DNA from 3 places in the Pradoshia sp. Z4_20 genome. Region 2 is predicted to be linked to each of the others. Evidence: riboswitches for the same ligand, from Rfam matches in the RefSeq annotation. Region 2 holds a riboswitch; each other region holds the start of a gene.

Region 1 (10,906 bases), on a different contig from region 2:
ATTGTGAAATCAGCTGGATTTTTTAGCTCAGGCTGTCTGCTTGTTGTCAATAAGAGACGGGGAAATGCATATTTTAAATCCCTTAGTGGCTTCCGATTAGGCATGGAAAGAGGGGAAAACTTATTTAATTTTTCATTAAGCAATGAAAACGTCTCTTTTACCAGACTTGCTGGAGTTTGGTTTGAGGGAAGCCATCTAGATAAGAGAATTTCATTTTTATTTGGATCATGATTTTTCGATAAGTACAACATACTGGAGTTTCACTCCTCACGTGAATGAAAAATGGATGTTATTGTATTCCCTTACTAGATGTAAATTAATCGTAATGAAAATGTAATATCGTTTGTAGGTATCTTAGCATATTATATGGGTATAAAATATAAGAATCATATGTAGAAACAACTAGAGGAATCATGCTTGAAAGAAGGAGACTGCGATTGAGGAAGTTATTTAAAACTGAAGTAGGAAGTTGGATTATCTCTATCGCATTTGCAATCGTCTTAGCTTATCTTGTAAAAACATTTATCATTTCCTTTTTTATAGTTGAAGGAGCCTCAATGGAACCAACACTTTATAATAATGAAAAAGTCTTGGTCAATAAGTTAGCGGCGTATAGCGGTTCAGTTGATCGTCAGGATATAGTAGTCATTCGAGATGATGGAAAAGATAAATACTATATAAAGCGGATTATAGGGTTACCTGGAGAAAAGGTTGAATATAAGAATGACTCGCTTTATATAAACGGCAAGCAAAAAGATGAGCCATATCTGCCTGATGAACAAGGAGAAGTTGATTTACTGAAAATGAATAAAACAGGTGACTTTGATCCATTGAAAGTTCCTAATGATCATTATTTTGTGATGGGAGATAATCGGTTGAACAGCAGGGATAGCCGTAATGGATTGGGCTACATAGATGAAGATGATATAGTCGGTACATGTGAATATGTCATTCTCCCATTTGAACACGCACGTAAAACAGATTGATAAAATTGCATCTCCACATGGTGTGGAAAAGGTGAATGGCTCTCGAGCCATTCACCTTTCCGTTTTTAAATATTGCGTTTATAGGTTTCTTTTGTCAGCACCGGGAATTGATCCACAGGAGCATCGAGTTTTTGTATATTGAAAACCTCTCCATATTTCTCAAGTTCATTGGCTATTTGATCCTGCAACTCTCTGGTCGGAACCTCCACGTTGTATTTAGTACCTTCATGCAAAAGCCTTGGCTCCGTTTCAAAATAAACATAGTACATGGGAAATTCCTCCAAATCATCATTTGGTTATTGTATTCCCTTTTTGAAGTTAACAAAACAATTTTTACATTATAGACCAATAATCTGATATAAATATAGATCCATATAGTCTATCTTTTGATCGTTGCTTTTTGTCTCAATCGTTCCTTCGAAAATGGATTTTCCGTCTTCGAAATTAAAGATGCTTATATAAGGTTTGTTTTTTTCTCCTCTATAAGTGAGAATCATTTTGTTGTGATATACATTTATATTGTGATCAAACATTTCTGAGTTAACTTGGATTTTATGATCCTTTGTGATTTTTTGTTTCTCAAAATCATACGTAACCATAGCGACTATTTTCTTTCCGTTCTCATCTTTAATAGCGGAAACATATAATGAAGTTTGATCATAAGCTATATTAAAACTAGAACCATCTTCTTGTAATAGCTGTTTCGTTAAATCACTCGGAAGGGTCAACCTATCTAATTTCTTTGTTTTATAGTTGTACACATATAAGTCACGGCTAACAGTTTGACTGTTTTCATCTGTATGGATAGTCTTATCTATCTGAAATGTAAAATGAGTACGAGCTTGCGTCGGGTTAGTATCTGTTAAACTGGTTATATAAATATCTTGCTGATCCGTTGATTGTTCAGTTGTCAAAATCGAATTATCGTCAATTAGTTTTTCCTTTTTAAGGTTAATCGTATATTCCTGAAGTATTTCTGTCCCATCTTTCGAATTACTGCGTGTCATGACAAATAATTCATTCGTGGAGATTTGGACATCAAGGATATCAATAAAAGATGAATATTCCTGATTGGGCAGGTTTACTTCAAAAGAGGTTGTATCCTCTGTTTTCTTATTGAGCTGATCAATTTTTAAACTGAAATTATGCATTCCATGTCTGGTAGAAAAATCATACTTGGAGTCGACAAAAATGACTTGATTTGTGTCATTGTACAACTGGTTACTATAAATTTTTCCTCTCATAAAGGAAGAATACTGATTTGCTAAATCTTTCAATTCCGCTGTTTCTAAATATTTTTCCCCGTAGTCCACCTGCTCAAAAAAAGGTAATTCAGATCGATAAGTGGCCCCCTCTTTCGTTACATTAAACGTTTCTGTGAATCCACCTACTTGATAATCTGCTTCCAATGATAAGGTGTCTAAGATTTTAGCATCTCCATTTATTTGTTTGACGTAAAAATCAGGGAGGGTGGAGGAAGAAAAGGCCTGATTTATATAAAATACTGATATGGATAGCACAGCAACAAGCAGGATCAGAATAGAATTTCGATATTTTTTCATATGTTTCCTCTCCTTACACAGTTATTTTCTTATTTAATAAATAGCGGCTTAATAAAATGGAGATAATGCCTAAAATACTGGCTGTAACGCTTACAATGATGATTTGCTCAGATGTATAAATGTAATTACCTATTTCTAATAATTCGATTAATATAATAGGTGCTGATAATACAGCTATAACACCTACACAGTATAGGATGGCAAGAATGATTCCTTTCCATTTAAAGCTGCGCTCAAGCAATATGGCCGTGAATAGGATGCTCAAAGCAATAAATCCTGCACCATAATATAAAACGAATTCTGTGAAGGTAGATGGGAGAATAACCGTAATAAATTGAGATCCCTTGATTAAGCTGCCAATCGATACCTCATGTAAATAATCCGCTGATATAAACCATTTCAAAATTTTTGATTCAATTAGAAGGAGTATCAATTGGATAGATACTAGTGAGAGTACAAGTAGCATTATAGCTGTTAATTTCGAAAAATAAATATTCATTCTTGATGTAGGAATCATTAATAAACGATAGATAAAGGATCCTTTACCTGACCAGTCACGGTACCAAATTAGAAAGATATATAAGAAGATGGCACCTGCACATAAGGCAATCGGACCATTAAACCAAATAGAATTCACATAATTGTCCATGCCATAATAACCAAATTCTTCAATAAAGACTTCTATAGGGACACCATTCGTTAATGATTTATTAGCGTCACTCATGTAGATGTTAGCTTCAATGATTAACCCGGCAACTTGTATAATAAAAACAGCAATAATCAATCCAAATAAAATTTTTGTAAATCGATTTAACTCCATATTCACAAGCTTAAAAAAGCGATTCATCCTCTATACACCTCTCTCATTACATCTACGACAGACTTACCTTCGTTATTTCGAACTTCTTCTGCATTAAATTCTTTATAAACGACTCCGTCATTTAACAAAACAACTTTATCAATGAGGTGCTCAATATCGTTGATTTCATGGGTTGTGATGATAACACCGCGGTCTTCAATCAGGTGGCTTGTAAAGACATCTGCTATTTGTTCACGGCTGAAAATATCGATACCGGAGAATGGTTCATCCATAAGAACATAATCAACATCCAGAGCCAATCCCAATAACAAATTCACTTTCGCGGTATTTCCTTTAGATAATGTTGAAATCCGTATGTTTTCATCCAATTTGAAAAAGCTCAATAATTCATCGGCGCGATCTTGGTTCCAACTCTCATAAAAATCATTCATAAAATCCATTGCCTGCATAATGGTGAAGTTCGAAAGCATCGTGAACGTATCTGGAATAAATGTGATTTTCTCATACGTATCCTTCGTTCTTTTAGTTCCGTTTATAAGAATTTCTCCACCATCAATAGGAGTAAGGCCCATGATGGATTTCATAATCGTTGTTTTACCTACACCGTTTATACCGATTAAACACGTGATTTCCCCTTTGTTGGCTGTGAATGATACATCATCCAATACGTTTTTTCTTCCAAATTTTTTCGTTACATTTTTTACTTCTAACATGAAATCCCCTCCTTACTCTTGTTCCGCATTATATTTTTCTTTGACAATACTCAACAGTTCATCTACTGGTAATTGAATCGGTTTAATTGCCTGAACAAAGGTATCAACGGCTTCAACAATGAGTTCCTGACGAACGCTTGACAATATGACCTTGTCGGTTGTGACCCGGCTTGGGAAATTTCTTTCTGTGTGAATCAATCCCTGTTCCTCCATTTCCTTATACGCTTTTTGAGCAGTATTGGGGTTTATTTTTAGAAGATTGGCAAGCTCACGTCGAGAAGGAATCTCCTCTCCGCTTGCAAGCCGACCGGTCGCTATTTGTTCTTTGAAGTAACGGACAACTTGTAAATATACAGGATCCCGGTTATTAAAGATGATGTTCATTAATTCATCTCCTATGGCTTTTTAACCAATTATTAGTGTGTGTACTATGTAGTTCATACACTTGATATGTGTACTATACAGTTAATACACTAAAACTGTCAATAGGATAGTAAAAAATTCCCTGAAATAGTTTTAAAACGTGTAATTATTTAAGAAGGGTCATGGCAAAATAATAAGGATTCTCTGGGGAAGGAGTTTACTTGTTATGCATAATACAGGCCTGGTTCTAGAGGGTGGCGGAATGAGAGGGCTATATACAGCTGGAGTTCTGAGGTATTTGATGGAACAGGATATATATGTGCCATATACAATTGGTGTTTCAGCTGGTGCATGTAATGGCTCTTCTTATATTGCACGGCAAATAGACCGTAATTATGCGGCGAATATCGATTATGTCTCACACCCGGAATACCTATCCTATAAACGTTTTCTGAAGAAACGTGAATTATTTGGAATGGACTTTATTTTTGATAAAATTCCAAATGAACTGGTCCCATTTGATATAAAGGCTTTTTGTGAAGCAAAGGAACAGTTTGTCGTGGGTGTTACAGATTGCGTAACAGGCGAACCTGTATACTATAGAAAAGAGCACCTAATAAAAGATATTACAACGATTCTGCGCGCATCCAGTTCGATTCCTTTTTTTGCTCCGGAAATCTCTTATGATGGAAGAATGCTGCTGGATGGCGGTGTTGCCGATCCAATACCGATACAAAAATCTCAAGCAGACGGGAATACGAAAAATATCGTTGTGCTTACTGGGAATAAAGGCTATATGAAAGCATCGTCGCTTGATTGGCTTGGAAAAAGAAAATATAAGAACTATCAAGGGCTGCTAAAGGCTCTTCGCAAACGGCATATCGTTTACAATGACACGATCCGCTATTTGGAGGAACAAGAAGAAAAGGGACTTGTCGTCATTATTCGTCCATTAGTGAAATCAGATGTCAGCCGTGTTGAGCGTAACCCTAAAAAGCTGAAAAAGCTGTACAATCAAGGATATGCTGAAGCCAAGGCTGCTTATGGAAAAATCAAACGGTTATTATAATAAAAACCCATCACTTAAATGGTGATGGGTTAACGTTTAGTATGAAATTAGGCTAATTCTGATTGTAAGTAATTCCAGATTAACTGGGCAGTATATTCAATAGAGCTGATATGGGTTCTTTCAAAAGCATGTGAAGCATCAATGCCGGGTCCAATTAATCCGTGTATGATATCATAGCCGGCACGGATGGCAGCAGAAGCATCAGATCCGTAAAAAGGATATATATCTACACGGTAATCAATCTTGTGTTGCTTTGCCAATTCGACTAAATGCTGACGCAGGCCATAATGATAGGGTCCGCTAGAATCTTTTGCACAAATGGAAACACTGTATTCATCCGTAGATTGTCCTTCTCCAATTGCTCCCATATCTACAGCCAGGTATTCAACAGTTTCAGCAGGAATGTTGGAGTTTCCGCCATAGCCTATTTCTTCATTATTTGAAATTAAGAAGTGGGTCGTATAGGGGAGAGTGATGCCTTCTTCTTTTAACTGTTTAATGATATACATCAGTATGCCGACACTCGCTTTATCATCTAAATGACGGGATTTAATAAATCCATTGTCTGTCAGTTCAACACGGGGCTCGAAGGAAACAAAATCACCTACAGAAATACCTAGACCTTCTGTATCCGTCTTGCTTTTTGTCACAGCATCAATTCGAACTTCAATCGTTGCATCCTCGCGTTTAATATCTCCCATTTTCTGATAAACATGGACAGAAGTTTGATTTAAAAGAATCGTCCCTGTAAACGTTTTACCTTCAGCTGTATGGATTTTACAATATTCGCCTTCAACAGAATTCCAACGAAATCCGCCGATCATCGATAATTTTAAACGCCCGCTTGGTTTGATTTCTTTCACCATAGCACCTAATGTATCTACATGGGCTGTTAGAAAACGGTGCTTTGAATCATCCTGTCCCTTGATTGTTGCCAATAGGGCACCTTTATTTGTTTTTACTGCAGGTATTCCTTGAGATTGTAAAAACTGTGCTACATGATCAATTACTTCCGTTGTATAGCCGCTCGGACTTGGAATGGATACAAGGTCTTTTATGTACTGGAAAATTTCCTGGCCATTGGCTTTCATGGTTCCGAATCACTCCTTTTTATGTATAGATTTATTATATACCTTTGTTAAAAAGTTGGACAATAAAGGCAGAAATAACTTGCTTTTTTAGCAGTAGGACTGTAAATTTATAGTTAAATAAATATTCTGAAAAATCTTATCAAGAGAGATGGAGGGACAGGCCCTGTGAAGTCTCAGCAACCGCCAATATGGAAAGGTGCTAATTCCTGCAGGAACAATCATTCCTGGCCGATAAGAAGGGACTCACTCTAATGAAAAGTCTTCTTCTTGAAGACTTTTTTCGTTTTTAAGCATATTTTTATTCACTGGGAAAATGAGTGGATGTAAGTAATTCGTAACTTTGATGGCAAATTAGAGCCGGATGAAGGTAAATCAGAGTAACTGTATTTCGGGGATTAATAAAGAGAGAGGGGTCATACATATGACAACAGTTAAAATCGAAACACTCTTAGCTCAAATAGGCAATCGAAGTGAAACACAAACAGGTACTGTTAATCCGCCAGTTTATTTTTCCACAGCCTATCGCCATAACGGAATAGGGGAATCAACAGGGTTTGATTACATAAGAACAGGAAACCCAACCAGAAAATTATTAGAGGAAGCAATTGCCGAGCTAGAGGGTGGTAAACAGGGATTTGCCTTTAGTTCAGGTATGGCTGCCATTCACTCATTGCTATGTTTATTTTCTCCAGGTGATGAAATAGCCGTCTCTGCCGATCTGTATGGAGGGACATATCGGTTATTTGAGCAAATATGGAAGACGTATGGCATCAAGTTTAACTATTGCCATACATATGAAGATTTCGCTGAATCCATTACGGAAAATACGAAGGCCTTCTTTATAGAAACACCGACAAATCCGCTTATGCAGGAAATGGATATTAAAGAAATTGCTCAACTGACCCAATCTAACAATCTACTGCTCCTTGTGGATAATACGTTTTATACACCCATTTTGCAAAGACCGATTGAGCAGGGAGCAGATATCGTTGTCCACAGTGCCACCAAATATTTAGCAGGACATAATGATGTATTGGCTGGATTAATTGTCTCAAAGAGTAAAGAGGTTGGTGCGCGCCTAGAAGAATATCAAAATGCAACAGGCGCTGTACTGCCGCCATTTGACTCCTGGCTTGTGATGAGGGGAATGAAAACATTGAGCCTAAGGATGAGGCAGCATGAGGAAAATGCTAAGATAATCAGCCGATTTTTAAGAGAAAGAGAAGAAGTGACAGATGTCCTTTATCCTGGTAAAGGGGGGATGATATCGTTCCGGCTGAAATCAGAGGAATGGATCAATCCATTTTTAAAAAGCCTTCGCATCATATCTTTTGCTGAAAGTCTGGGTGGAGTAGAAAGTTTAATGACGTACCCTGCTACACAAACACATGCGGATATCCCTGAGGAAGTGCGTACACAAAATGGAGTCTGTAATTGTTTGCTGCGCTATTCTGTTGGGATAGAGCATGCGAATGATTTGATTGATGATCTTATTCAAGCTTTTGAATCATTATCGGTTTAGGTTATTAGAAATTTGAACTTTACAGGCATTTAGGTGCATCATGAAGGATTCCAGAAGTAATACCTAAAAAGGATAAATTAGAAAATTATGCAAATTAACGACCCGTTTTGATATACTATACCAAAATGGGTCTTTGGGGAGAATGAAAATGGCTGAACTGGTGATTTCTATTAGCAATCTTCAAATGCATTATGGATCGAAAGAAGTACTTCGAGGAATTAATCTTGATGTAAACAAGGGACAAATTATTGGCTATATAGGTCCCAATGGGGCGGGGAAAACTACCACAGTTAAAATATTGCTCGGACTCCTTACAGACTATACAGGCTCAGTGAAGGTCTTTGATAAAGAGCTTTCTGAGGATAGGATTACCTATAAAAATAGAATTGGCTATGTGCCTGAATTGGCAGATTTATATGATGTATTGACTGCACGTGAATATTTGACTTTTATAGGTGAGCTTTATGGCTTATCTTATGAGCAGGCTGACCAAAAGGCTTTTAAACTAATGAGGCTATTAAATATTGAAGAAATGTATGATTCACGAATAAATAGTTATTCAAAAGGGATGAAGCAAAAGGTTCTATTAATTTCAAGCCTTCTTCATAATCCGGATATTTTATTTTTAGATGAACCTTTAAGCGGTCTCGACGCGAATAGCGTTATGGTCATTAAAGAATTGCTTGGACTGCTGGCAAGCGAGGGAAAAACTATTTTTTATTCCTCACATATCATGGATGTCGTCGAGAAAATTAGCAATCGAATTATTTTACTGCATGAAGGCAGGATTGTTGCAGATGGAAGCTTTGCAGAATTACAGGATGTTGGCAAGGAAGGAACTCTTGAAGAAATTTTTAACCAATTAACTGGTTTTACACAGCATCGTTCAATTGCCGAAGATATTGTATCTGTTGTTAAAGAGGATTAATAGATGAAAAAATTTATGAGTTTGCGTGTGTTGGATAGAGGACAAAAGCTCTTTCAGTGGATGGGAATTGATTATCCGGTTATGAGAAGAATTCTTCAGGTTAAGCTTACAATGGATGCCAGAAGAGTTCCAACTTTGATGAATGATGGGTCTGGAAATACAGGTAAGGATTCAAATCAATTTTTAAAATCCTTATGGGTTTATGCGCTTATGGGTCTAATACTGATTCCTTTTATTATTATGGGTGAAAATTATTTTTTCCAAATGAGTATGTTGTTTGCGGTATTTATGTTTTTTATCATTACATCTTTAATATCTGATTTTTCCCATGTGATGCTTGATATACGGGATCAGTCTATTTTATTGTCTAGACCGGTTGATGGGAGAACGGTCTCGGTGGCAAAGCTGATACATATTATTATTTACCTTGGCACAATAACCCTTATTTTTATTGCGCCTGCGTTCATTGCTGCTATTGTTACTCAAGGAATTGGCTTTAGTCTGTTATTTTTGCTGGTCATTATATTGATTGATATATGGATAGTCTTGCTTACTGCTTTAATCTACTTGGTTATTTTAAAGTATTTTGATGGAGAGAAATTAAAGGATTTTATCAGTTATGTACAAATCTCCTTGTCTATTTTAATGATTGTTGGCTATCAACTAACGGTAAGGATATTTGACCTTGTAGATAGGCAAGTAGAATTTACACCAACTTGGTGGAGCTATATTCTTGCGCCTATTTGGTATGCCGCTCCCTTTGAGGTAATACTAAATGGGAATTTTGCATGGCAATATATTCTCTTAATCAGCTTGGCTGTAATTGTACCGCTTGTTTCTGTCATTATTTATATTAAAAATGTTCAAAACTTTGAGCAGTATTTACAAAAGTTAACTAATCATACAGGAGCCTTATCGAAAAAGAAACGCAGTCATTTTTCAATGTTCCTATTACGAAATAAAGAAGAACGAGTCTTTTATCATTTCGCAAAAAACCTCATGAAAAACGAACAGGCGTTTAAACTGAAGGTATATCCATCTATTGGAATGGTTATTATTTTTCCGTTTATTACACTACTCAATCAATTCGGGGAAAATGGATGGAAAGGTATTCAAAATGGCAGCGGTTATTATACAATTTATTTCAGTGCGCTTATGATTCCAACTATTGCTATTGCACTCCGATATACCGATTCATATAAAGGAGCATGGATATACAGGGCCTCTCCATTACAGAGTGCTAAGTCTATCTTTATAGGTACATGGAATGCGGTTATGGCCAAGTATGTTCTTCCCATCTATTTGGCATATAGCTTTCTATTTATTCTTATATATGGAAGTGCTATCTTTTGGGATCTATTGATTGGTCTCTTTACGTTATTTATAATGGCAGTCCTGTCGTTCAGGACATATACAATTATATTGCCATTTTCTAAACCAACTTCTGCAACACAGGAGAATGAGGGGATTAAGACCGTTTTCCTGCTTTTCATTCTTGGCGTATTTGCAGGTTTTCACTTTCTTATAAGCAAGGTTGAGTATGGTTTATATGGATATGGGGGAGTCTTGCTGATCACAGCTATTCTTGTATGGCGATATGGATTTAGGATCGACTTTAAAGATTTAAAGGATTGATACGATTTTAATAACCACTGTGTTCGTATCAAAAAGCGCTGTTTATTTTATTGGTGGTTGACTTTCTTTAAAATCAAAGTAGGCATTTTGTAATACAATTTGATATTCTATACGTACGATAAGCGGATTTGATGGAAAATGGATAGGGGAGTGGAGAGATGAAAGCTTTAATCAATATAGATTATACAAATGACTTTATAGCAGATGCTGGCAAATT
Region 2 (10,906 bases):
GCAGCTCTTTCCATGTAGAATCCTGCAATCCCACAAAATCAATCATCTCTCCGCCAAATTCGATTGGTTCCATATTCTCGAGGTATTCCTTTTTCCCGTACATGACACCAATGCCAGTTGGTCCACACATTTTATGTGCAGAAAAGGCAAAGAAATCACAGTCAAGATCCTGAACATCCACTTTCAAATGCGGAGTGCTTTGCGCACCATCTACAACCATTACTGCTCCATTTTCATGGGCAATTTTCGCAATTTCTTTAACCGGATTGATGACACCAAGCACATTCGATACGTGCATAACTGAAACGATTTTCGTGTTTGAAGTAATCACTTCTTTGACTGTTTCAAGTGAAATAGTACCGTCTTCTCCAAGCGGGATATATTTCAATGTCGCACCGGTTGCTTTAGCTACTTGCTGCCATGGAATGATATTACTATGATGTTCCATCATACTGATAACAATTTCATCACCAGCTTTTAGGTTAGCTTTCCCGTAGCTGGCAGCAATTGTATTAATCGAAGTCGTTGTCCCTCTTGTAAAGACAACTTCTTCGATGGATTTCGCATTAATGAACTTTCTTACCTTTTCACGTGCTCCCTCATAAGCATCCGTGGCCATCGTTCCAAGTGTGTGAACACCACGGTGTACATTAGAGTTATACCGCTTGTAATACTCATCAATAGTCTGAATAACGGATGCTGGCTTCTGCGAAGTTGCGGCACTGTCCAGATATACTAATGAATGACCATTGACTTTCTCATTTAAAATTGGGAAAAGTTCTTTAATATTCGTTGGAATCATTATTTAACTTTCCTTTCAATTACCTCAGTCAACTGCTTTTTAACAGCTTCAACAGGTAATTGATTTACTACTGGGGCAAGGAACCCATGGATAATTAAACGTTCTGCTTCTGTTTTACTGATCCCTCTGCTCATTAAATAATAAAGCTGAATTGGATCCACACGGCCTACAGAAGCTGCGTGTCCAGCTGTTACATCATCTTCATCAATTAACAGAATAGGGTTTGCATCCCCACGTGCTTTCGGACTAAGCATTAATACTCTGGATTCCTGTACAGCATCAGCTTTAGTGGCACCATGTTCAATCTTACCGATACCATTAAAAATGGAGGATGCTTCATCCTTCATAACACCGTGCTTCAGGATATATCCATTTGAGTTTTTACCAAAATGAACAACTTTAGTTGTAAAGTTTTGAGTTTGTTTACCAGTACCAACCACTACTGTTTTAGTATCACCATATGAACCATTACCATGTAGGTTTGTAATATTCTCTGAAATAGTATTACCATCGTTCATTAAGCCCAATGCCCATTCCACTCGTCCATCATTTCCTACATATGCATTACGGTTTACATAGGTTTTCATATCTTTAGATAATGTATCAACTGCACCATATTTAACGACCGCATTGTTGCCGACGATAACCTCAGAAATGATATTTCCAATAGTCTCTTTGCCGTCAACCAATGAAATATAGTTTTCAACGTACGTTACGGAGCTGCTCTCTTCAGCAACAACAAGTACGTGATTATATAATTCAGTCTCAGCATTATCAATCATGAAGATAGCCTGGATGGGTTCTTCAATAACCACGTTGCGTGGGATATAAAGAAAAGCTCCACCATTAAAGAGTGCTGCATGTAAAGCTGTAAGCTTATTCGTTTTTACAGGAACACTTGTAGTCATGAAGTATTTTTGCAAAAGTTCAGGATGTTCTTTAGCAGCAGTCCTGATATCTGTAAAAATAACACCTTTATCTTTAAGTTCCTGAGATACTGTCAAATAAGCAGCTGTATTGTTTCGTTGTACATACAAACTTCTGTTCTCATCAGGATTGATCAGCTTTTTCACGTCTTCAGCAAGTTCATCAATAGATGTAAATGTCTCGCTTGTAACGGAGTTCACTTTCATATCCTCTAATTGCCATTTATCAATCTTCGTTTTATCAGGTCTCGGCATAGGTAGCTCAGCTGAGGCAGAAAGGGCGTCTAAACGGAAGCTTTCAAGCCAGGCAGGCTCACTATGTGCTTTTGAAAAAGATGATACAACATCTTTTTCGAGTAATGTAGTTTCGATTGTCATAACGATCCTCCTATTGCTTATGCTTCAATTCCTACTGTTTCGTCTTCAATACCTAATTCTTTTTTAATCCAGTCATATCCTTCTGCTTCTAAGCGTTGCGCTAGTTCTGCTCCACCGGATTTCACGATTTTACCTTGCATCATTACGTGAACATAATCTGGAGTAATGTAGTTCAATAAGCGTTGATAGTGAGTAATCATTAGGCAGCCAAAATCTTCGTTTCTCATTTGGTTGATTCCTTTGGAAACAACTTTCAGCGCATCAATATCTAAACCGGAGTCGATTTCATCAAGAATCGCAATGGCTGGTTGCAGCATTAATAATTGAAGGATTTCATTACGTTTCTTTTCACCGCCGGAAAAGCCTTCATTTAAATAACGTTGAGCCATATCTTGATCCATTTCTAATAGATCCATTTTTTTATCCATTTCTTTAATGAATTTCATTAAGGAAATTTCGTCTCCTTCTTCACGTTTACTGTTAATAGCAGAACGCATGAAGTCGGCATTAGTAACCCCAGTAATTTCACTTGGGTATTGCATTGCTAAAAATAGACCGGCACGAGCACGTTCGTCAACTTCCATTTCAAGAACATCTTCACCGTCCATTGTGATGGAACCACTTGTTACTTCATATTTTGGGTGACCCATGATAGCAGATGACAATGTAGATTTTCCTGTACCATTTGGCCCCATAATTGCATGGATTTCTCCACCTTTAACTTCAAGGTTTACCCCTTTAAGAATCTCTTTACCTTCTATTGAAACATGTAAATCTTTAATTGTAAGAACTGAACCAGCCATTCTTATACCTCCAATATATAGTCATCTAAAGTTTTAGATTATTTCTATTCTCAATTTATTCTCATTACAATCTTATAACAAATCAAATCTAGATTCAACTTTTTGAAACGAGAAAATTACATAAAATGGACATAATATTTTAACATAATACTTAGCTTTACTGACATTATAATGTTAATTTTCACGAAAGAAAAGAACCAGCATGATCTTTACCAACCACCCTGATTTTAAAGACGGCAGTAACATTTTTGCACTAATTGAAAACATAAAAACAGGTAGAAGGAGAAATTGATTTTTCTTCCGCTACCTGTTTTTATGATTATCACTTTTAGAATTATTCACTTTATCACTTGATTCATTTACCCATGTACTCTTCTATTCACATCATTTAAGATTTGATTACTCTTCATATAACTACGTTCACGCTTCTCTTCTACTTTCATACGCACTTCAAGATTCTGACTGTAAACTTCATAGCCAACTCCATGTGACTGCCTCATCGCTTTTTCCATTTCATCTGTTACTCTAAGCTGTAACTGATTGTCAAAGATAATGAATCATTCCTTTCCATTTATTATAATAAGGGTATCACTTTGCAGAAGAACCCTCAAAGTCTATATACCACACTGAGCACATCTTAAAAGTGATATTGCGTATTTCTTCTAGGAAATCCTTGATTATCCTGAAAAATAATACCAGAGAAGAAAATAATTCATTGGAAAAGCATCTTATAATACACCTATTATATGATAAAAAAGGTGCAGCTAAATGAATAGCTGCACCTTTTTTGTCTATTATTTATTTGATGGGATAACGGACCCTTTGTAGTTTTCATTAATGAAATCCTGGATATCTTTAGAATGAAGAACTTCAACCAATGTTTTAATTTCTTCCTTATTCTTATCCTCAGATCTAACAGCAATAATGTTTACGTATGGATTATTATCAGCACTTTCCAATGCAATCGCATCCTCAGCTGGTACAAGATCCGCTTCAATGGCATAGTTGGAATTAATCAGTACTGCATCGCCTTCATCATTATTGTAAACCTGCGTAAGCATAGGTGCTTCAATATCCGTTTTAAACTTTAAATTCTTCGGATTTTCCGCAATATCATCCACAGTTGCTTTAGTTTTATCAATGCCTTCTTTTAGCTTTATTAAGCCTTCTGTTTCCAGCATAGATAACATACGTCCATGATCAGCTACTGAGCTGCTCATAATGATGCTTGCGCCTTTTGGTAGGTCATCCAGGCTGTCGTATTTTTTAGAATAAACACCAATCGGTTCAATATGGATTCCGCCTGCATTGGCGAAATCATACCCATTATCCTTCACTTGACTCTCAAAATAAGGGATGTGTTGGAAATAGTTAGCGTCAATTGAGCCATCTTCCAATGCTTTATTCGGCATTACATAGTCTGTAAATACTTCAACTTCAAGTTTAATACCTTTTTCTTCAAGAAGAGTTGCTGCTTCTTCCAATATTTCTGCATGTGGAACATTTGATGCGCCAATTTTAATCGTTTTTAGTTCTTTGTCCCCGGAATTGGATTCATCTCCTGATCCACCGCAGGCTGCCAATAATAGGGTTAATCCTAAAACAAGTATGAACGATAACTTTTTCACTTTGGTTTCCTCCCTAGCGCTTATCTAATTTTCTTGTTATAAAATCTCCAATAAATTGGAGAATAAACACAATAATCAATACTAAAATAGTAGCAACAATCGTGACATCTGTCTGTCCGCGGCTAAACCCTTCCAAATAGGCAAGGTTTCCAAGTCCGCCCGCACCAATCATACCTGCCATCGCTGTATAACCTACAAGCGCAATTGCCGTAACTGTGATACCAGAAACAAGTGCAGGCAGAGATTCAGGAATTAGCACCTTCCATATGATTGTAAAGGAAGTGGCCCCCATCGATCTTGCTGCTTCGATTACACCTTTATCAATTTCACGCAATCCAATCTCAACCATTCGCGCATAGAATGGAGCAGCACCTATAATTAAAGCTGGCAAAGCCGCATTGACACCGATAATACTTCCTACTAATGCCTTTGTGAAAGGAATTAACAACACGATTAGAATAATGAATGGAATGGAACGGAATATGTTAACGAAAGCACCTACAATTCCGTAAATCACTTTGTTTTCCCACATATTCCCCTTTGAGGTCAAGAATAATAGCAGACCCAATATAATTCCAAGGAAAAAAGTTGCGATTAATGAGACACCTGTCATATACAAGGTTTCCCATGTCTTTTCATAAATTCGTTCCCAAACTACATTTGGTAATAATGTTTCCATTATTCTGAAATCACCTCCACACCAATTTCCTGATTGTGGAGATAGTCAATCGCTTTCGCCACTTCAGCAGCATCACCGTCTACATGAATAAATAACGTTCCATAGGACCCGTGCTGAGTCTGCGAAATTTTACCCTGTAATATGTTTACATTGATTTTGTAAGAGCGGATAACCTCTGATAAAACAGGGGTTTCAGCTGATTCGCCAATAAAGGATAATTGTACAACTTTCCCCGTCGGATATTCAGCAAGCAAATGCTCAATCGTCTCTTTCGTTTCTTCTGGCTCAGTCACTTGCTGTACAAATCGTTTAGTAATCGGAGCATTTGGTTTTTTAAATACATCAAGTACTTTTCCGCTCTCGACCACTTTCCCCATCTCCATCACAGCAACGCGATGACAGATTTTACGAATAACATGCATTTCATGTGTAATTAATACGATTGTCAAGCCAAGTCTTTTATTTATATCAACGAGCAAATCCAAAATATCGTCTGTAGTCTGAGGATCAAGTGCTGATGTCGCCTCGTCACAAAGAAGAACCTGTGGATTGTTCGCTAATGCGCGCGCTATACCGACCCGCTGCTTCTGACCGCCGCTCAACTGAGATGGATAAGCATTTTCACGGCCATCTAATCCTACCAGACTTACAAGTTCCTTCACTCTTTCTTTACGTACCTTGCTTGGTACGCCCGCAATTTCTAAAGGAAACTCTATATTTTCGCTGACTGTCCTTGACCAGAGGAGATTAAAGTGTTGAAAAATCATACTTATTTCCATTCTGGCTTTTCTTAATTCAGCGCCTTTTATAGCAGCCATATCTTTGCCTGCCACCAAGACACTGCCTTCTGTTGGCTTCTCTAAACCGTTCAGCATTCTAATGAGGGTACTTTTTCCCGCACCGCTGTACCCAATAATTCCAAAGATCTCGCCTTTTTCAATAGATAATGAGACTTGATCCACTGCTTTGACAGCTGATGAACGTTTAAATGTTCCTGAGAAGGTCTTCGATACATCACGTAATGTAATCATGAAAAGTTCACCTGCTCTTTCTATCAACCTATAATTAAAGAATAACTTCAGTTAAACAAAAATGCCTTTCTGCGGAGGCAGAAAGGCATGATTTATTTATAACATGTTCCTTTCTCTCATCTCCCAGGATTTATTATCCTGTGTGAATTGGCACCTTTTCAATCATAAATGATTGCCGGTTGCCGGGCGTCAAAGGGCACTTCCCTCGGCCTCTCTTGATAAGAGTACTTAAACTATTCAATTAAATCTAACTGTCTGCTATCCTATCATGTTGAAGAAAGAACTGTCAACACCAAAGTCTGCATAGCATGTTCAATATTTATTTCACAACCACCTCAGTGGAAGCTATACCTGTTGCTTTTTCAATCGCAAGCTCCAATTCTTCAATTAGATCTTCTGCATGTTCAATTCCAACAGACAGTCTGATTAAATCCTCCTGTACACCTGATGCTTTTAATCCCTCTTCACTTAGTTGCTGATGAGTCGTGCTTGCCGGATGGATAATTAGGCTCTTTGCATCTCCCACATTGGCCACATGGGACCACAGTTCAACGGAATCAATCAGTTTTTTACCTGCCTCACGTCCACCCTTTATTCCAAAAACAACGACTGCTCCAGCACCTTTGGGTAAATATTTCTTCGTTTTTTCGTAATCAGGGTGATCTGAATCTCCTGGATACAAGACCCACGATACAGCCGGATGCTGTTTTAAATAGTCAACTATTAATCTCGTATTGGCTACATGCTCCTTCATCCTCACATGCAGAGTTTCCAATCCGAGAATAAATTGAAAGGCATTGTACGGGCTTAAGGAAGGACCTAAATCTCTCAACAGCTGAACTCTGGCCTTCACAATAAATGCTGCTGCACCAATTGCTTCACTGTAAATCAGATCATGATAGCTTGGATCGGGTTCAGTAAAGCCCGGAAATTTAGATGAATTCCAGTCAAACTTCCCTCCATCGACTATGACCCCGCCTAATGTGGTTCCATTTCCAAGCAGCCATTTCGTAGCTGAGTGTACGACGATATCCGCTCCAAACTCAATCGGACGGGATAAATAAGGAGTTGCAAATGTATTATCAATGATTAACGGAATTCCAGCTTCATGAGCAATTTCCGCCACCCGTTCAATATCAAGAACCTGCAGGCTTGGATTTCCAATCGTTTCTCCAAAAATAGCTTTGGTCTTTGATGTAATCGCTTCTCTAAAATTTTCAGTGTCACTTGGATCCACGAACCTTACGTTAATACCATACTTAGGGAGAGTATTGGCAAATAAATTGTAGGTTCCGCCGTATAGAGTGGACGCAGAGATAATTTCATCACCTGCTCCCGCAATATTTAGGATTGAGAGTGTTATAGCTGCAGCACCACTTGATACCGCTAAAGCTCCAATGCCACCTTCTAATTCTGCTATACGTTCTTCGAATACACTTGAAGTTGGATTATGGATTCTAGTATAAATATAGCCAGTTTCAGCTAATCCAAATAAATCCGCAGCATGATCTGTGTCTTTAAATAAATAAGCATTCGTCTGGTAAATCGGCACGCTTCTCGCTCCAGTTACCGAATCCTGCTGCAATCCTCCGTGTATACCTACTGTTTCAAACCGATACTTCTTTTCTTCATTTGCCATTCTACATCTCTCCATTTCATTTTAAATAGAGAAGTGAGTAAATGAAAAAAACCTCTTCACAAGAAGAGGCAGGCATTTTCCATCTCTCCTTATCTCCCGGATTTATATCCGCTGGAATTGGCACCGTGTATTATATAAATACCGGTTGCCGGGCTTCAACGGGCCAGTCCCTCCACCTCTCTTGATAAGAACCAAGTATTAAGTTGTTAAAACTATAGCATATGGAAAAATATGAGTCAACTGATTATTCAGAATTTTTAAATTAAATAACAAGGAGCTTCTTTTACTATAATAAATGCCTCCAGTTAGCCACTTAACAATCGTCTAATCGGTTGAGATTACAGGCTATTATAGAGAATTCTACAAATCAATTAAAACTTCTGACATAGACAGCGTAAAATAGAAACAGCACCTTTAAAAGATTCTAGTTAAATATTCATCGACATATTTCCTGAGAAATAACTGCTCTTACTCTGTAATTCTCTTTAATTGATCAACAAGATAGGGAACTGAGTGGAAGGCATAGATTTTCTCGATTAGCTGGTTATCCTTGATTAAAATGAGGCATGGTACACTTTGAATTTGATATTCTTCTGCAAGTTCCTTAGCATAGTTAAGATTGACTTTTTCCAAAGAGGCATTTGGGAGGACTTCCTTTGCAATATCAAGCATTTTACCTGCTAATTGACATGTTCCGCAAAGAGGAGTAAAAGTATAGATCGCTTTATTTATCGTGGTTTGATTGTTCATTTTTCATTACATCCTTCATTTGTTTTAAAAATTCGGCTTTTACATCTATATTGGCTGCCAAAAGAACCGTTGCTAAATGATATCTTGGCGCATTAGCAACTTCACGGTATGTACGATTAATATATATGTGAGATGCATTTGGCATTTCTCGTCTTAACTGTTTTCTCAGCTTTTCTCCGGATTCATCTGCATCAGCCAAAATATACACGTCTCTCTGTTCAAGTTCGTCTACTAATTCATCCATTTTCGATAGACTGATGGTTCCATTTGTACATCTTATATCGACAGATTCGTTAAGTACAGATTGTATTTTTTGACGGTCGGTAGAACCTTCCACAATAATTACTTTCTCACTTTGAGCATCCTGCATGATTGATCACCTTTTATTAGGAGAGTACGTTCTATGTGATTGGACAATTGCCTTCGTCTTTTTCATTATATGTATCTTACCCTAACATAGTGGAAAGTAACAATTGATCTAAAAACATAATAAAAAGGAAAGAAGCTGACGAATGACCCCAAACTTCTCCCCTCTATTGACTACTCTTCTTTAGTCGCTGTTTCGTATTGGCCAGCATCCATTAATTCATCATATTCGCTGATTTCGGATGGTTCAACAACTACCATCCATGCTTTTTCATATGGAGATTCATTAACATATTCTGGACTATCCGCTAATTCTTCATTTACTTCAACAACTGTCCCACTGATTGGCGCATACAATTCAGATACTGTCTTAACTGATTCTACACTGCCAAACGGTTCATTACGGGTCAATTGATCACCTATTTCCGGTAGTTCCACAAATACGATGTCTCCCAATTCTTTTTGAGCAAAATCAGTTATTCCAATTCGAATCTTACCATCCTCTTGTTTAACCCATTCATGCTCAGCTGTATAACGTAATCCCGCTGGAATGCTCATGATTTAATCCCCCCAAAATGTATGTATGGTTCCTATTTATCATGACATCAAACTGGTTATTTGACAATTGTTTCATGCCCAGATTTTCTGGTAATTTACCTCTTTGAATCCTACTGTTACTTTTTCTCCATCAAATGCGATTGGGCGCTTGATTAGCATCCCGTCTGATGCAAGCAAGGTAAGAATTTCATCTTCAGACATATCCTTCACTTTATCTTTTAACCCAAGTTCTCTGTATTTCATCCCACTTGTGTTAAAAAATTTCTGAAGAGACAATTCACTTTTTTGATAAATTATTTCTAGCTCTTCTTTCGATGGAGGATTTTGCGCTATATCAACTTCTTGATAGGATATTCCCTTTTCATCAAACCATTTCTTTGCTTTTCTGCATGTCCCGCATTTAGGATACCAGTATAATGTAATCATCGTTTTATCACCTCAATTGAAGCATACCACATTTTTTCATCTATCTTAAACGGATATACTTCTGCTCTAGAAAAGGTAACAGGTCTAACATAGCAGGAAAAGAAAAAGCCTGGTTTTCACCAGACCTCCATAGTATAAAGGATTAAACAGTGTAACGCTCAGCATCAACTAACTTTTCTGAAGCTTCACGTTTAAGTGCGATTACATTGATTGGTGTGAAACGTGTGAATTTACGTAAAGCTGATGTCATCATACGTAATGTATCACCAGTTTCTGTTGCCACTAATGTTTCTTTAGCATGCTTCTCGATTTCGCCAAATGCTTCCTGGCAGAAGATTTGAGTATAAAGAAGTTTTTGTTTGTTCTTTTCTAAGCCATCTTTTTTGATTGCTTTTTCTGTACGAAGAACAACTGATTCCATCGCATAAACGAAAGAAGCAATATCCGCAATATTAACAAGAATTTCTTGTTCTTTTTCCAGCTCAGTACCATATTTTTGCGCAGCCAATCCTGCAATCATAATACCAATCTTCTTAGCATTTTTCACAAGATGTTTTTCTTGATCAAGCGGCTCTGTACCTGGCTCTTCAGGCATAAGCATCATGAGTCCTTCAGACAGCTCCTGTGCTTTTTGTAATAACGGCAATTCACCTTTTAAAGCTTTTTTCAGGAATGTACCTGGTACAAGCAGACGGTTAATTTCGTTTGTTCCTTCAAATATACGGTTAATACGAGAATCACGGTACATTCTTTCAATTTCATACTCAGCCATAAATCCATAGCCTCCATGAAGCTGAACCGCTTCATCCACAACATAATCTAAAACCTCGGAAGCAAAGAACTTATTTAAGGAGCATTCGATTGCATATTCAGCAATTGATTTTGCTACTTCTTTCCCATCTTTTACTTCTTCATCACTT
Region 3 (10,906 bases), on a different contig from region 2:
ATTTTTGTTCGCACATTTGAACGAGGTGTTGGCTTTACGGATGCTTGCGGAACGGCAATGTCAGCTTCAAGCCTTGTTACGAAATGGATTGATGAGTTGGCTGATGAAGCAGTTCTGCACGTCTATAATCCAGGCGGAATGGTACTGTGCCAGGTCCATGATTTGCCAGATGAAACGTGGATTGATTTGATTGGCAATGCAACGTATGAGTATGAAACGGTTATTCAGTTAAATTTGGATACACTACATGTTAGCTTTGGAGAAAGGAAAGTCTATAAAGAAGAGGCAGATGCTTATTCAGCATTCCAACAACATGCTAAAGCATTTGTAGAATCTAAAATAGGCTGAGCTAATACATATTAGAATAGGAGGGCAGAAATGAAGAAGCAGACGAATACCTTTTTAAATGTTCATGTAATCACCTTTTTCGTATTAATCGCCCTCTTTATTGTGTGTACCATCCTATTCGTAGATATTGCAGAGAACATAAATGAGAATGAGCTTTATCATTTTGATATGACAATCATCCAGGCTGTGCAGGGGAGTATTAATGAATTAAGCACAAAAGTACTTACCTTTATAACTAATCTTGGATCAGTTGATGGCAATATTCTATTGGTTATCCTATTCTCTGTGTTTTTATTATTTAAAAAACGTGTATTAAGTGTCATATTCTTAATCATCACGACATTATCGGGCGGTTATGTTAACCATTACTTAAAATGGATTTTCCAGCGCGAGAGACCAACATTGAATCCATTGATCGAGGTAAATGGCTTCAGCTTTCCGAGCGGTCATGCTATGTCATCCTTTATCCTATACGGCGCACTTATGATCATAACTACTAGAATCACGAAGAATTGGTCCATTAGATTGGCTGTCTATGCGATTTGTATTTTTATGATTTTAACGATGGGCTACAGCCGAATCTACTTGGGTGTCCATTATCCGAGTGATGTAATTGCAGGGTATATTGCAGGATGTGCATGGCTTGCTATCATTGCTACTGTATTTACGTTTGGGGAATATCGGAAAATAAAAGGTTCGAAATCGTAATAGGCTGTCCATAAGCCATAATGGCTTATGGACGGCTATTTTTTATGGAAATCTTGGCTGTCTGAAAATAACAAAAGGTTTCTAAGGAAATATTTGTTATAATAATTTATAAAGAAAAATTCTGGAATAAGTAAACAAGGGGATTTTAGTATGATTGATTTGATTATTGGGTTGTTAATCAATGGGTTAGTAATAGTTGCGTTTTTAAACATCAACAAATTTAATGCCCAAAAACTAAAATTATCAATAGTAAGTCTTATATCAACTATTATTGTTGTAGTTGTTCCTACCTTAGGTTATCGATTTGATAAGAGTATTGGTGATTATTATTTCGGTTTTCCTGCTGATATTTTAGTTTATCATGGTGGAATGCTGTTTTCTTTAGTCTCGTTTGGCTTTTTGTTTAACTTCTTTTTCTTTTATTGGGTGTTTAAACTAATAGTTAAATTAGGAGTGCTTATTAGGCCTGTGAACAAGGGAAATTATTGATGTTATTTAAAAGGGGTTGCTTAGGCTGCTCCTTTTCTTATAGTGTTAGCATTTCGCTTAAAGCAGCTAAAGTTAGGTTACTTCAGTGTGGAATAAAAGTTCAGTAAAACTGAAATAGAGATTAACAATGTTAAGTAAGGATAGCTGAAAGAGAGAAATATAATTTTTAAGGTAATATTAATTGATAATCCAATGGTGGTGAATAAGATTGGAACCTAAATGGCTAGAATGGGCTAAACAGCTTCAATCCATTGCCCAGGCAGGACTAACCTATTCTAAAGATGTGTATGACTTAGAAAGATTTGAGATGATAAGAAATATAAGTGTTGAAATATTGACTCAGCATACAAATCTGGAAAATAAAACAATAAAAGAACTTTTTGCAAATGAAACAGGGTATGCAACACCAAAAGTTGATATTAGAGCTGTTGTATTTAGAGAAAATAAAATTTTAATGGTGAGAGAAAATCATGATGGAGATTGGTCATTACCAGGAGGCTGGGGTGATATTGGATTAACTCCGGGTGAAGTTGTGGTTAAGGAAGTAAAAGAGGAATCAGGTTTTGATGTTAAAGCGAAAAAAATAATAGCTGTTCTCGATAAAAAATGTCATCCTCATCCACCATCCCTTTATCACGTCTATAAAATATTTATCCAATGTGAAATCATAGGCGGGAAACCACAAGAGGGTATCGAAACAAATGCAGTTGAATTTTTTGCGGAAAATGAACTGCCATCTTTATCGCTAGCCAGGAATACTGTATCGCAAATTGAATTAGCGTTTAAGCATTTATATAATCCACAGGAACCTGTTTATTTTGATTAACTATTCCATTTATTGGTATTTATTCGAAAAGGATTAATGCCTTTTTGTGTTGAATTTCGTATGGCAGAAGAGGTTCAGGATAACGGAAATGAATTTTCATAAGAATATAGGAATTGATAAAAATCGATTTAATAGGAGAAATACTAGTTGGATAACGGCGACAACAAAAGAAAATAAAAGAGATTAAGTAGCAAGAGATATGGATATTCAATTACCTTGAAAAGACAACCAGAGTCATTATGTTATCAATAACATATATGGTATAATTTTCATACAACTACTTGGTGCGGGTGGTATGCACCTTCTTTTCCTTATATAAAGGAGAAGGGAGGTGATATACTTATGGATTTTCTAATAGCTCTGGCAAAAGATGTAGCAATGATCTTTTTTACGACCCTTGCTGCTGGCATCGCCACGCGATTCGCCAATCTTCGGCTAAAGGGCAAACGAAAAACCACCCCGCGCCGACCAAAGCATAAGGGTGGTTCCTCTAAGAACTAAACTATTTGCATACCACTCGCTCTATAGTTGTACCAGGGAGTATCCAGCTCTCTGGTTTTTTAATATATGTGTATATGTTTATAATATACCCTAAATAATAGAAATTCAATCAAAACTGATGGAGGAGCTTATGGTTTTTATAGGTTGAAAAGGGTCAGATAGAAAGAGTGTCTAAGCTTGAGTGGAATTTCTAATATTCATAAAAAGGGCTATTTGATGGCTGTGACATTTATAGATAAGCACGGTTTGAGTGGTTTCGTTTGAACCTTAATAGACTTAAAGCCTGTATTAGTTAGCACCTCTCTAATCTCTTCGGCAAAGGCATGAGCCTGTTCTTCGGTTGCTTCTTCCTGCCTTGGCTGCACGGTTATAGTCAATTTGCCATTTTCTTTTAATAAAGAATGTATTTTTTGAATACAAGCCTCTTGATCTTCCCATAATGGATAGCTATTTACACTAAATATTTTATCGTACACCATTGGATTGGGAATCCCGAGAACAGTTCCATTAAACAAACGAAGCTGATTGCGGTTGAGTTGTTCTTGATTTCGTTTGCTCGCATTTTTCACCATTTCTTCTGATGGATCGACACCATCTATTTGGATGGTAGGGTACTTCTCAAAAAGCATGTGCATTCCTTCACCTGGGCCAAAACCAACTTCTAGCAGTGTGTCATTTGGGGTAATAGTCAATTGATCAAATGTCCATTCGTATAATTCCTCATTTTCATAGGCCATTATTTTACCTGCAATCTTTCCGAGGACACCAGTTGGATTTTTAAACTGATTCGTTATTATTTCCTTCATCTAACATCACTCCTACCCCATACATACCCAAAATACTAAATCGTTAACTCTTTTGGATTAATTATCAAAATAGATTGAAATAACTGAAAATTTATAGTAAATTAAGTAAATATATAATTTCATATTCTTATCTAGAGAGATGGAGGGACTGGCCCGTTGAAATCTCAGCAACCTGGATGGTAATCCAAGGTGCTAAATCCAGCAAGCAATGCTTGAGAGATGAGAGACCTTAGGAAAGAGGGCTTTCATGATGAAAGCTCTTTTCTATTAGTCTGTTTTCCTCATCAGAGACATTAACCAACTAATTAGGGGGAAAGACAGTGAAACTACTGGAAACGTTAAATGAAAAAATTCTAGTCGCAGATGGGGCGAGTGGAACACTTTTATATTCATTTGGAATTGATAGTTGCTTTGAAGAGCTTAATTTGACAAACCCCAATCAGATCAAAAAGATGCATAGAAGTTATATTGAGGCTGGTGCTGATGTGATTCAATCGAATACATTCGGCGCAAATTTTCATAAATTAAAGCGCTATGGTCTCGAAAGGGAAGTTTCTCAAATTAATAGAGCCGGAATGAAAATAGCGAAAGATGCGGCTGATCCAAACACATTCATCATCGGCACGATTGGCGGCTTGCGGAGCTTTAGGAAATCAGAATTAACACTAACGGAAATTAAGGGATATTTCGATGAACAGCTGACCGCTTTATTGGAAGAAAAGCCGGATGGCATTTTACTTGAAACCTATTATGATTTAGACGAATTATTAACGGTAATAGAGTCGGCTAGAAAAATGAGTGATCTTCCTCTTATCGCGAATATTTCTCTGCATGAAACAGGCCTTTTGCAAAATGGTATGCATGTCAGTGAGGCGTTTTCTCTTATGAAAAAAACAGGCGCTGATGTGTTAGGCATCAATTGTCGGATGGGTCCATATCATATGATTCGCTCCTACGAAGAAGTACCTTTATTGGAAGATACCTATTATGCGGCTTATCCAAACGCCAGCTTACCTGATTTATCAGATGGAAGATATGTCTATTCGACAGAAGCGGATTATTTCATTAATAGTTCAAGGCAGCTTGTGAAGCAGGGGGTCCGGCTGCTAGGTGGATGCTGTGGTACAACTCCTGCCCATATTCAGGCCATTCGTAAAGGAATCGAAGATCTTCATCCTGTAAAGGTGAAAGATTTTGTAGCCAAGCCGAAGCATCAGCCTATATCATATGAAATCATTCAATATAAACGAAAAGGTCCAGATACAATTTCAGGTAAGGCAAAAAAACAAACGACGGTTATCGTGGAGTTGGACCCGCCAAAGACGTTCGGCCTGGAGGATTTTTTAATAGGAAGTCGCTACCTATTAGATTCGGGTGCCGATGCGATTACACTTGCGGATAATTCATTGGCGTCACCGAGAATATCCAATCTTGCGGTAGCGTCGATTTTACAATCAAAGTTAAATACGGTGCCTCTTGTTCACTTAACTTGTCGAGATCATAATCTGATTGGCTTGCAATCTCATTTAATGGGCATGCATTCCCTTGGATTATCAGAGGTGTTGGTGGTGACTGGGGATCCTTCAAAAATTGGTGATTTTCCGGGCGCGACTTCTGTATATGATCTTTCTTCAATGGACCTGATTTCATTGGTTAAGCAATTGAATGAGGGGCGCTCCTATTCAGGAAAATCGCTGGGTAGCCGGGCGAATTTCGATATCGCAGCTGCCTTTAATCCAAATGTAAAGTACATAGATAAAGCTGTACAGCGAATGGAAAAGAAAATTCAGGCTGGAGCTGATTATTTCTTAACCCAGCCCGTGTTTAGTATTGAAAAATTAGAGGAAGTATACGCGGCAACCAGGCATATAACAAAGCCGATTTTTATTGGCATTATGCCTTTAACGAGTCACCGGAATGCAGAGTTTTTACATAATGAAGTGCCAGGTATTTCATTGCCGGTTCATGTTAGAGAGGCGATGGAAAGAGCCGGAACGGATAAGGAAGCCTGTGCTCGCGAAAGCTTTGCCATTTCAAAAGAATTAGTGGACGCGGCAAGTGAACTATTTAACGGTATCTATATTATTACACCTTTTATGAAATATGAATTAAGCGGGCATTTGGTTCGGTACATCAAAGAACAGAAATCAGTTGTAAATAAGGAAGTGCATCTATCATGAGAACAGAAAAATTGAAAGAGTTATTGGCTGAAAGAATAGTTATTCTAGATGGAGCAATGGGAACCATGATTCAGGCGCATCAATTAACAGAGGATGATTTTGGCGGGGAAAAATACGATGGGTGTAATGAGTATTTAACGCTAACCCGCCCGGATGTAATCCAATCGATTCATGAAGAGTACTTGGCAGCAGGTGCGGATATTATTGAAACAAACACATTCGGGGCAACTCCAATTGTACTGGATGAATATAATCTTGGTCACCTGGCATATCAGCTGAATAAAGAATCAGCTCAATTGGCTCGAAAAGCAACTGAACAATTTGACAGTCCTGACAGCCCTCGCTTTGTCGCAGGCTCAATGGGACCTACAACCAAAACCTTATCCGTAACAGGCGGAGCCACTTTTGAACAATTGTCAGATTCATATGAAGAGCAAACGAAGGGCCTGCTTGATGGGGGAGTTGATTTGCTACTCTTGGAAACATCGCAGGATTTATTAAATGTGAAAGCAGCTTATATTGGAATGCAAAGAGCATTCTCATCTTTAGGCAGGGAAATACCATTGATTATCTCAGGAACAATTGAACCCATGGGAACTACTCTAGCCGGTCAAACTATTGAAGCTTTTTATATATCGTGCGAGCATATGAATCCTCTTGCAATCGGGCTTAATTGCGCAACCGGTCCCGAGTTCATGGCTGACCATATCAGGTCTTTATCTGAATTAAGCACTGCAGCAGTAAGCTGTTACCCAAATGCGGGATTACCAGATGAAAATGGCCAATATAATGAATCACCATCTTCACTAAGCAAGAAGGTTAAGCAATTTGCCGAAAAAGGATGGATTAATCTTGTTGGCGGCTGCTGCGGAACGACTCCTGACCATATCCGTGCTATTAAAGAAGCGGTTACCGGAATTGAAGCAAGACAAATGAAAGGCAAACAGGGCAATCATGCGGTCTCTGGTATTGATGCCTTAATCTATGATGATTCAATGAGACCTTTATTTGTAGGTGAACGGACGAATGTAATCGGGTCCAGAAAGTTTAAGAATCTGATTAAGGACAGGAAATTTGAAGAAGCGTCCGAGATTGCCAGACAGCAAGTTAAAAAAGGAGCCCATGTAATAGATGTTTGCCTAGCTGATCCAGATAGCGATGAAGTTTCTGATATGGAAGCATTTATGAAAGAAGCAGCTAAAAAAATAAAGGTGCCCTTTGTCATCGATTCAACAGATGAAATGGTCATTGAAAAGGCACTTCGTCATTCTCAGGGTAAAGCAATCATTAATTCAATTAATTTAGAGGATGGGGAAGAACGTTTTGAGAAAATTGTTCCATTGGCAAAAGAGTATGGTGCAGCCTTGGTTGTTGGAACAATTGATGAAAAAGGGATGGCCGTAACAGAAGAACGGAAATTGGAGGTTGCCCGCAGATCGTATCAGCTGTTAACAGAAAAGTATGGAATCGTACCGGAGGATATCATTTTTGATCCGCTTGTTTTTCCGGTAGGCACTGGTGATGAACAATACCGGGAAGGTGCAGCGGAAACGGTAAAGGGACTGGCGGCCATAAAAAAAGAACTTCCAAGAACATTAACGATTTTAGGTATCAGTAATGTATCGTTTGGACTGCCAAATGAGGGAAGAGAGGTCCTGAATGCCGTTTATTTATACCACTGTACAAAGGCCGGATTGGACTATGCGATTGTCAATACAGAAAAATTAACCCGATTTGCTTTAATCCCTGAGGAGGAAGTTAAATTATCAGAGAATCTTTTGTTTCATAACTCAGAAGAATCTCTTGCTGAGTTTGTTGCTTTTTATAGGACTAAAAAGCCTGTTCAAAAGGAAACAAAAGAAAAACTTCCATTAATGGAGCGCCTGCCTGAATACATTATCGAAGGGACAAAGGACGGGTTGAAGGAGGATATTGATGAAGCTCTTGAAAAAGGGATGGAGCCGCTTGATATCATCAACGGTCCATTAATGGCCGGTATGTCGAAGGTTGGGGAACTATTTAATGATAACCAGTTAATCGTAGCTGAAGTATTGCAAAGTGCTGAAGCTATGAAAGCAGCCGTTTCGCAGCTTGAACCATTGATGACTAAATCAGGTACAACGTCTACAAAAGGAAAAATGGTGCTGGCAACCGTTAAAGGGGACGTACATGATATCGGGAAGAATCTCGTTGATATCATCATGAGCAATAATGGGTATGAAGTGGTTGACCTAGGGATTAAGGTAGCTCCGCAAACCTTGATTGAATCCGTCCGAAAGGAGAACCCAACTATTATTGGCTTGTCCGGCTTGTTGGTAAAATCAGCCCAACAGATGGTTATTACCGCTCAGGATTTAAGAGAAGCGGAAATTGATGTTCCGATTGTAGTAGGAGGAGCAGCTCTTACCAGGAAATTTACTAGGGGGCGAATTGCTCCTGAATATAATGGACCGGTCTTTTATGCAAAGGATGCCATGAATGGACTCGATTTAATCAATCAGCTCCATGACGAAGAAAAAAGGCCATCCTTTCTCGCTCAGCTAGAGGCAGAAGCGAATAAGCAAGCAGAAGTGATTTCGATTGAAACAAAAAGGGATATTCAAGTGGCAGAAAAACGTGATAAAACAGTGAAGGATCAAGAGAATGTACCAGTCCCCGAGGACTTAAACCGGCATATTCTACAGGATTACCCACTATCTCTGGTGTACCCATATGTAAATAAACAAATGTTATTTGGCCATCACCTTGGAATGAAGGGGAAAGTGGATCGGTTGTTTGAGGAAGAAAATCCAAAATTATTGGAACTTGCAGCTATAGTTGATGAGATTCTCGAAAACAATCAGATTAAATTATCAGCGATGTATCAATATTTCCCTGCTAAAAGTGATGGAGAAATCCTGAAAATATGTTCTCCAGCTAATCCGGACGAAGTACTCGAAACATTTAACTTTCCGAGACAATCTAAAAAGCCTTATTTATGCCTATCTGATTATGTAAGGGACCAGGAATCAGGTGTACAGGATTATGTAGGATTGATGATTGTCACAGCTGGTAAAGGCATAAAGGAAATAGCAGAAGGATGGAAAAAAGAAGGGCAGTATTTAAAGAGCCATGTCATCCAATCACTCGCACTCGAATGTGCAGAAGGATTAGCCGAACGAGTCCACCATCTTATGAGGGATGCTTGGGGAATCCATGACTCTATTGATATGACAATGAAAGAACGTTTGAGTGCTAAGTATACCGGTCAGCGTTATTCGTTCGGATATCCAGCTTGTCCGAATCTCGAAGATCAGGAAAAGCTGTTCAGGTTGCTAAAACCGGAGGATATCGGAATTCAATTGACGGAAGGATTTATGATGAATCCTGAAGCATCAGTTTCTGCGATGGTCTTTTCGCATCCGGAGGCGAGGTATTTTAATGTGGGGCGGAAAGAGTAATCGCTAAACTTAAGAATTATATGTTGATGAAACGTTCTTGTATAGATAATTAGAAAGGTACAACTTACTATAATGTTGGATTTATTAGTTATATAGAAAGCTACAATAGCATGTAATCTTATATTTAGAAGCATCCTTAATTTTGAACTGCCCCTCCATTTAGATTTGCGTCTAACTTTGAAGGGGCTTTTTATAGGTCAGTTTAATTACTTTTCAGCTACTTCCGATGATTGATAATCAATCAATATCGTGACCCTCTCATTACACATTACACTTTATTGCAGTTTGCTTGAATATGTGTAGATTCTGTATCCAAAGTTGGCTTTGGCCAGTATGTGTAGATGTCAAGGCTGCATCAGTAAAGGAACCACTAATGAAGATAGATTTATGATTGTATTCAAGTAGTTCCGTTTAAAAGTGGATGTATCGGATGAAAATCAAGTAAAGGATATGGTGTCACACGTGGTTGAAAAATATGGACACCTTGACATTATGATTGCCAATGCAGGTATAGGAGGAGGAGGTTCTACACTAGATCTTCCAACTGATGAATACGAAAAATACATAGGGGTTAATCAAAATGGTGTATTTTATTGCAGCCGTGAAGCGATTCGACAGATGGTTGCACAAGGCATGGGTGGGGCGGTTATTAACGTTTCTTCAATTCTTGGCTTAGTAGGTTCAGCAGGTGTATGTTTCTACAATGCTAGTAAAGGAGCTGTAAGATTAATGACAAAATCATTGGCTTTAGAATTTGCTCCATATAACATTCGTGTAAACAGTGTCCATCCTGGCTATGTTATTACAGGTATGGTAAATGAGGATGTTGCAGGAACAGAAGGAATTGAAATGTTAAAATCACTTCATCCGCTATCAAAAGGAATCGAACGCTTGGGTAAACCGGAAGAAATTGCACATGCAATCATTTTTGCAATAGAAAATACTTTTTTGACAGGAGCAGAAATTGTTGTAGACGGAGGATATGCTGCTCAATAAAGGAATACATAAAGAGATAGAATGGACTGCTGGTATTGATAAGAGATTTCACAAATGTGAAATCTCTTTTTTGTGCCTTCATTAACAAGATTTGTCTACATTTAATCCTTACTGTGGGGGTATTTGGGCTTAAATGGTGATGTTCAATCCGAACGTATAAAATTTTTTGAAATATATATAGGATAAATACTTTGGACAAAAAGGAGGGGATATAGTGAAACGGCTATTTGATTTTGTCATTTCTTCTGGTCTGATTATAGTTTTATTACCCCTAATAATCGCAATAATGGCAGCGATACGAATAAAGCTTGGATCTCCTATATTATTCAAACAGATGCGGTCAGGATTTCAAGGGAAACCTTTTTATATATATAAGTTTCGTACGATGACAAATGAAAGAGATCAATACCAACAATTATATTCAGACGAACTAAGATTAACAGCATTTGGGAAATTTTTGCGGCATTATAGTTTAGATGAATTGCCACAGCTTTTTAATGTCCTTAAGGGAGACATGAGTTTTGTTGGGCCAAGACCGTTGTTGGTAGAATATATGTCATTATATAACGAAGAACAGCTCCGTCGTTTTGAGGTTAAACCTGGTATTACAGG

Evidence for each region. A riboswitch is a leader RNA that binds a small molecule or an ion and turns the genes downstream of it on or off. The one in region 2 is predicted to bind S-adenosylmethionine.
Region 1: it holds a riboswitch for S-adenosylmethionine, as region 2 does, so the genes downstream of both, AC4BHP_RS02170 (methionine biosynthesis PLP-dependent protein) here and AC4BHP_RS11950 (O-acetylhomoserine aminocarboxypropyltransferase/cysteine synthase family protein) in region 2, are expected to answer to the same signal.
Region 3: it holds a riboswitch for S-adenosylmethionine, as region 2 does, so the genes downstream of both, AC4BHP_RS04595 (bifunctional homocysteine S-methyltransferase/methylenetetrahydrofolate reductase) here and AC4BHP_RS11950 (O-acetylhomoserine aminocarboxypropyltransferase/cysteine synthase family protein) in region 2, are expected to answer to the same signal.

The regions. Positions count from the first base shown of each region.
Region 1 is NZ_JBZAJD010000001.1:442,229-453,134, forward strand. It holds gene AC4BHP_RS02125 (glycosyl hydrolase family 28-related protein) at 1-251, opposite strand, end outside; gene lepB (signal peptidase I) at 438-986, shown strand; gene AC4BHP_RS02135 (hypothetical protein) at 1,052-1,255, opposite strand; gene AC4BHP_RS02140 (hypothetical protein) at 1,325-2,548, opposite strand; gene AC4BHP_RS02145 (hypothetical protein) at 2,562-3,395, opposite strand; gene AC4BHP_RS02150 (ABC transporter ATP-binding protein) at 3,392-4,081, opposite strand; gene AC4BHP_RS02155 (GntR family transcriptional regulator) at 4,094-4,465, opposite strand; gene AC4BHP_RS02160 (patatin-like phospholipase family protein) at 4,671-5,513, shown strand; gene AC4BHP_RS02165 (M42 family metallopeptidase) at 5,561-6,604, opposite strand; SAM riboswitch class I at 6,738-6,842, shown strand; gene AC4BHP_RS02170 (methionine biosynthesis PLP-dependent protein) at 7,026-8,126, shown strand; gene AC4BHP_RS02175 (ABC transporter ATP-binding protein) at 8,269-9,054, shown strand; gene AC4BHP_RS02180 (ABC-2 family transporter permease) at 9,058-10,689, shown strand; gene AC4BHP_RS02185 (cysteine hydrolase family protein) at 10,848-10,906, shown strand, end outside.
Region 2 is NZ_JBZAJD010000004.1:100,526-111,431, forward strand. It holds gene AC4BHP_RS11915 (cysteine desulfurase) at 1-802, opposite strand, end outside; gene sufD (Fe-S cluster assembly protein SufD) at 802-2,106, opposite strand; gene sufC (Fe-S cluster assembly ATPase SufC) at 2,124-2,909, opposite strand; gene AC4BHP_RS11930 (YuzK family famiily protein) at 3,269-3,421, opposite strand; gene AC4BHP_RS11935 (MetQ/NlpA family ABC transporter substrate-binding protein) at 3,704-4,537, opposite strand; gene AC4BHP_RS11940 (methionine ABC transporter permease) at 4,551-5,219, opposite strand; gene AC4BHP_RS11945 (methionine ABC transporter ATP-binding protein) at 5,216-6,247, opposite strand; SAM riboswitch class I at 6,361-6,472, opposite strand; gene AC4BHP_RS11950 (O-acetylhomoserine aminocarboxypropyltransferase/cysteine synthase family protein) at 6,567-7,886, opposite strand; SAM riboswitch class I at 7,973-8,077, opposite strand; gene AC4BHP_RS11955 (thioredoxin family protein) at 8,355-8,636, opposite strand; gene AC4BHP_RS11960 (toprim domain-containing protein) at 8,611-9,006, opposite strand; gene gcvH (glycine cleavage system protein GcvH) at 9,177-9,560, opposite strand; gene AC4BHP_RS11970 (arsenate reductase family protein) at 9,633-9,986, opposite strand; gene AC4BHP_RS11975 (acyl-CoA dehydrogenase FadE) at 10,129-10,906, opposite strand, start outside.
Region 3 is NZ_JBZAJD010000001.1:934,971-945,876, forward strand. It holds gene dapF (diaminopimelate epimerase) at 1-348, shown strand, start outside; gene AC4BHP_RS04570 (phosphatase PAP2 family protein) at 379-1,056, shown strand; gene AC4BHP_RS04575 (hypothetical protein) at 1,207-1,545, shown strand; gene AC4BHP_RS04580 (NUDIX hydrolase) at 1,754-2,371, shown strand; gene AC4BHP_RS04585 (hypothetical protein) at 2,714-2,872, shown strand; gene AC4BHP_RS04590 (class I SAM-dependent methyltransferase) at 3,082-3,678, opposite strand; SAM riboswitch class I at 3,803-3,904, shown strand; gene AC4BHP_RS04595 (bifunctional homocysteine S-methyltransferase/methylenetetrahydrofolate reductase) at 3,999-5,858, shown strand; gene metH (methionine synthase) at 5,855-9,298, shown strand; gene AC4BHP_RS04605 (SDR family NAD(P)-dependent oxidoreductase) at 9,716-10,294, shown strand; gene AC4BHP_RS04610 (sugar transferase) at 10,509-10,906, shown strand, end outside.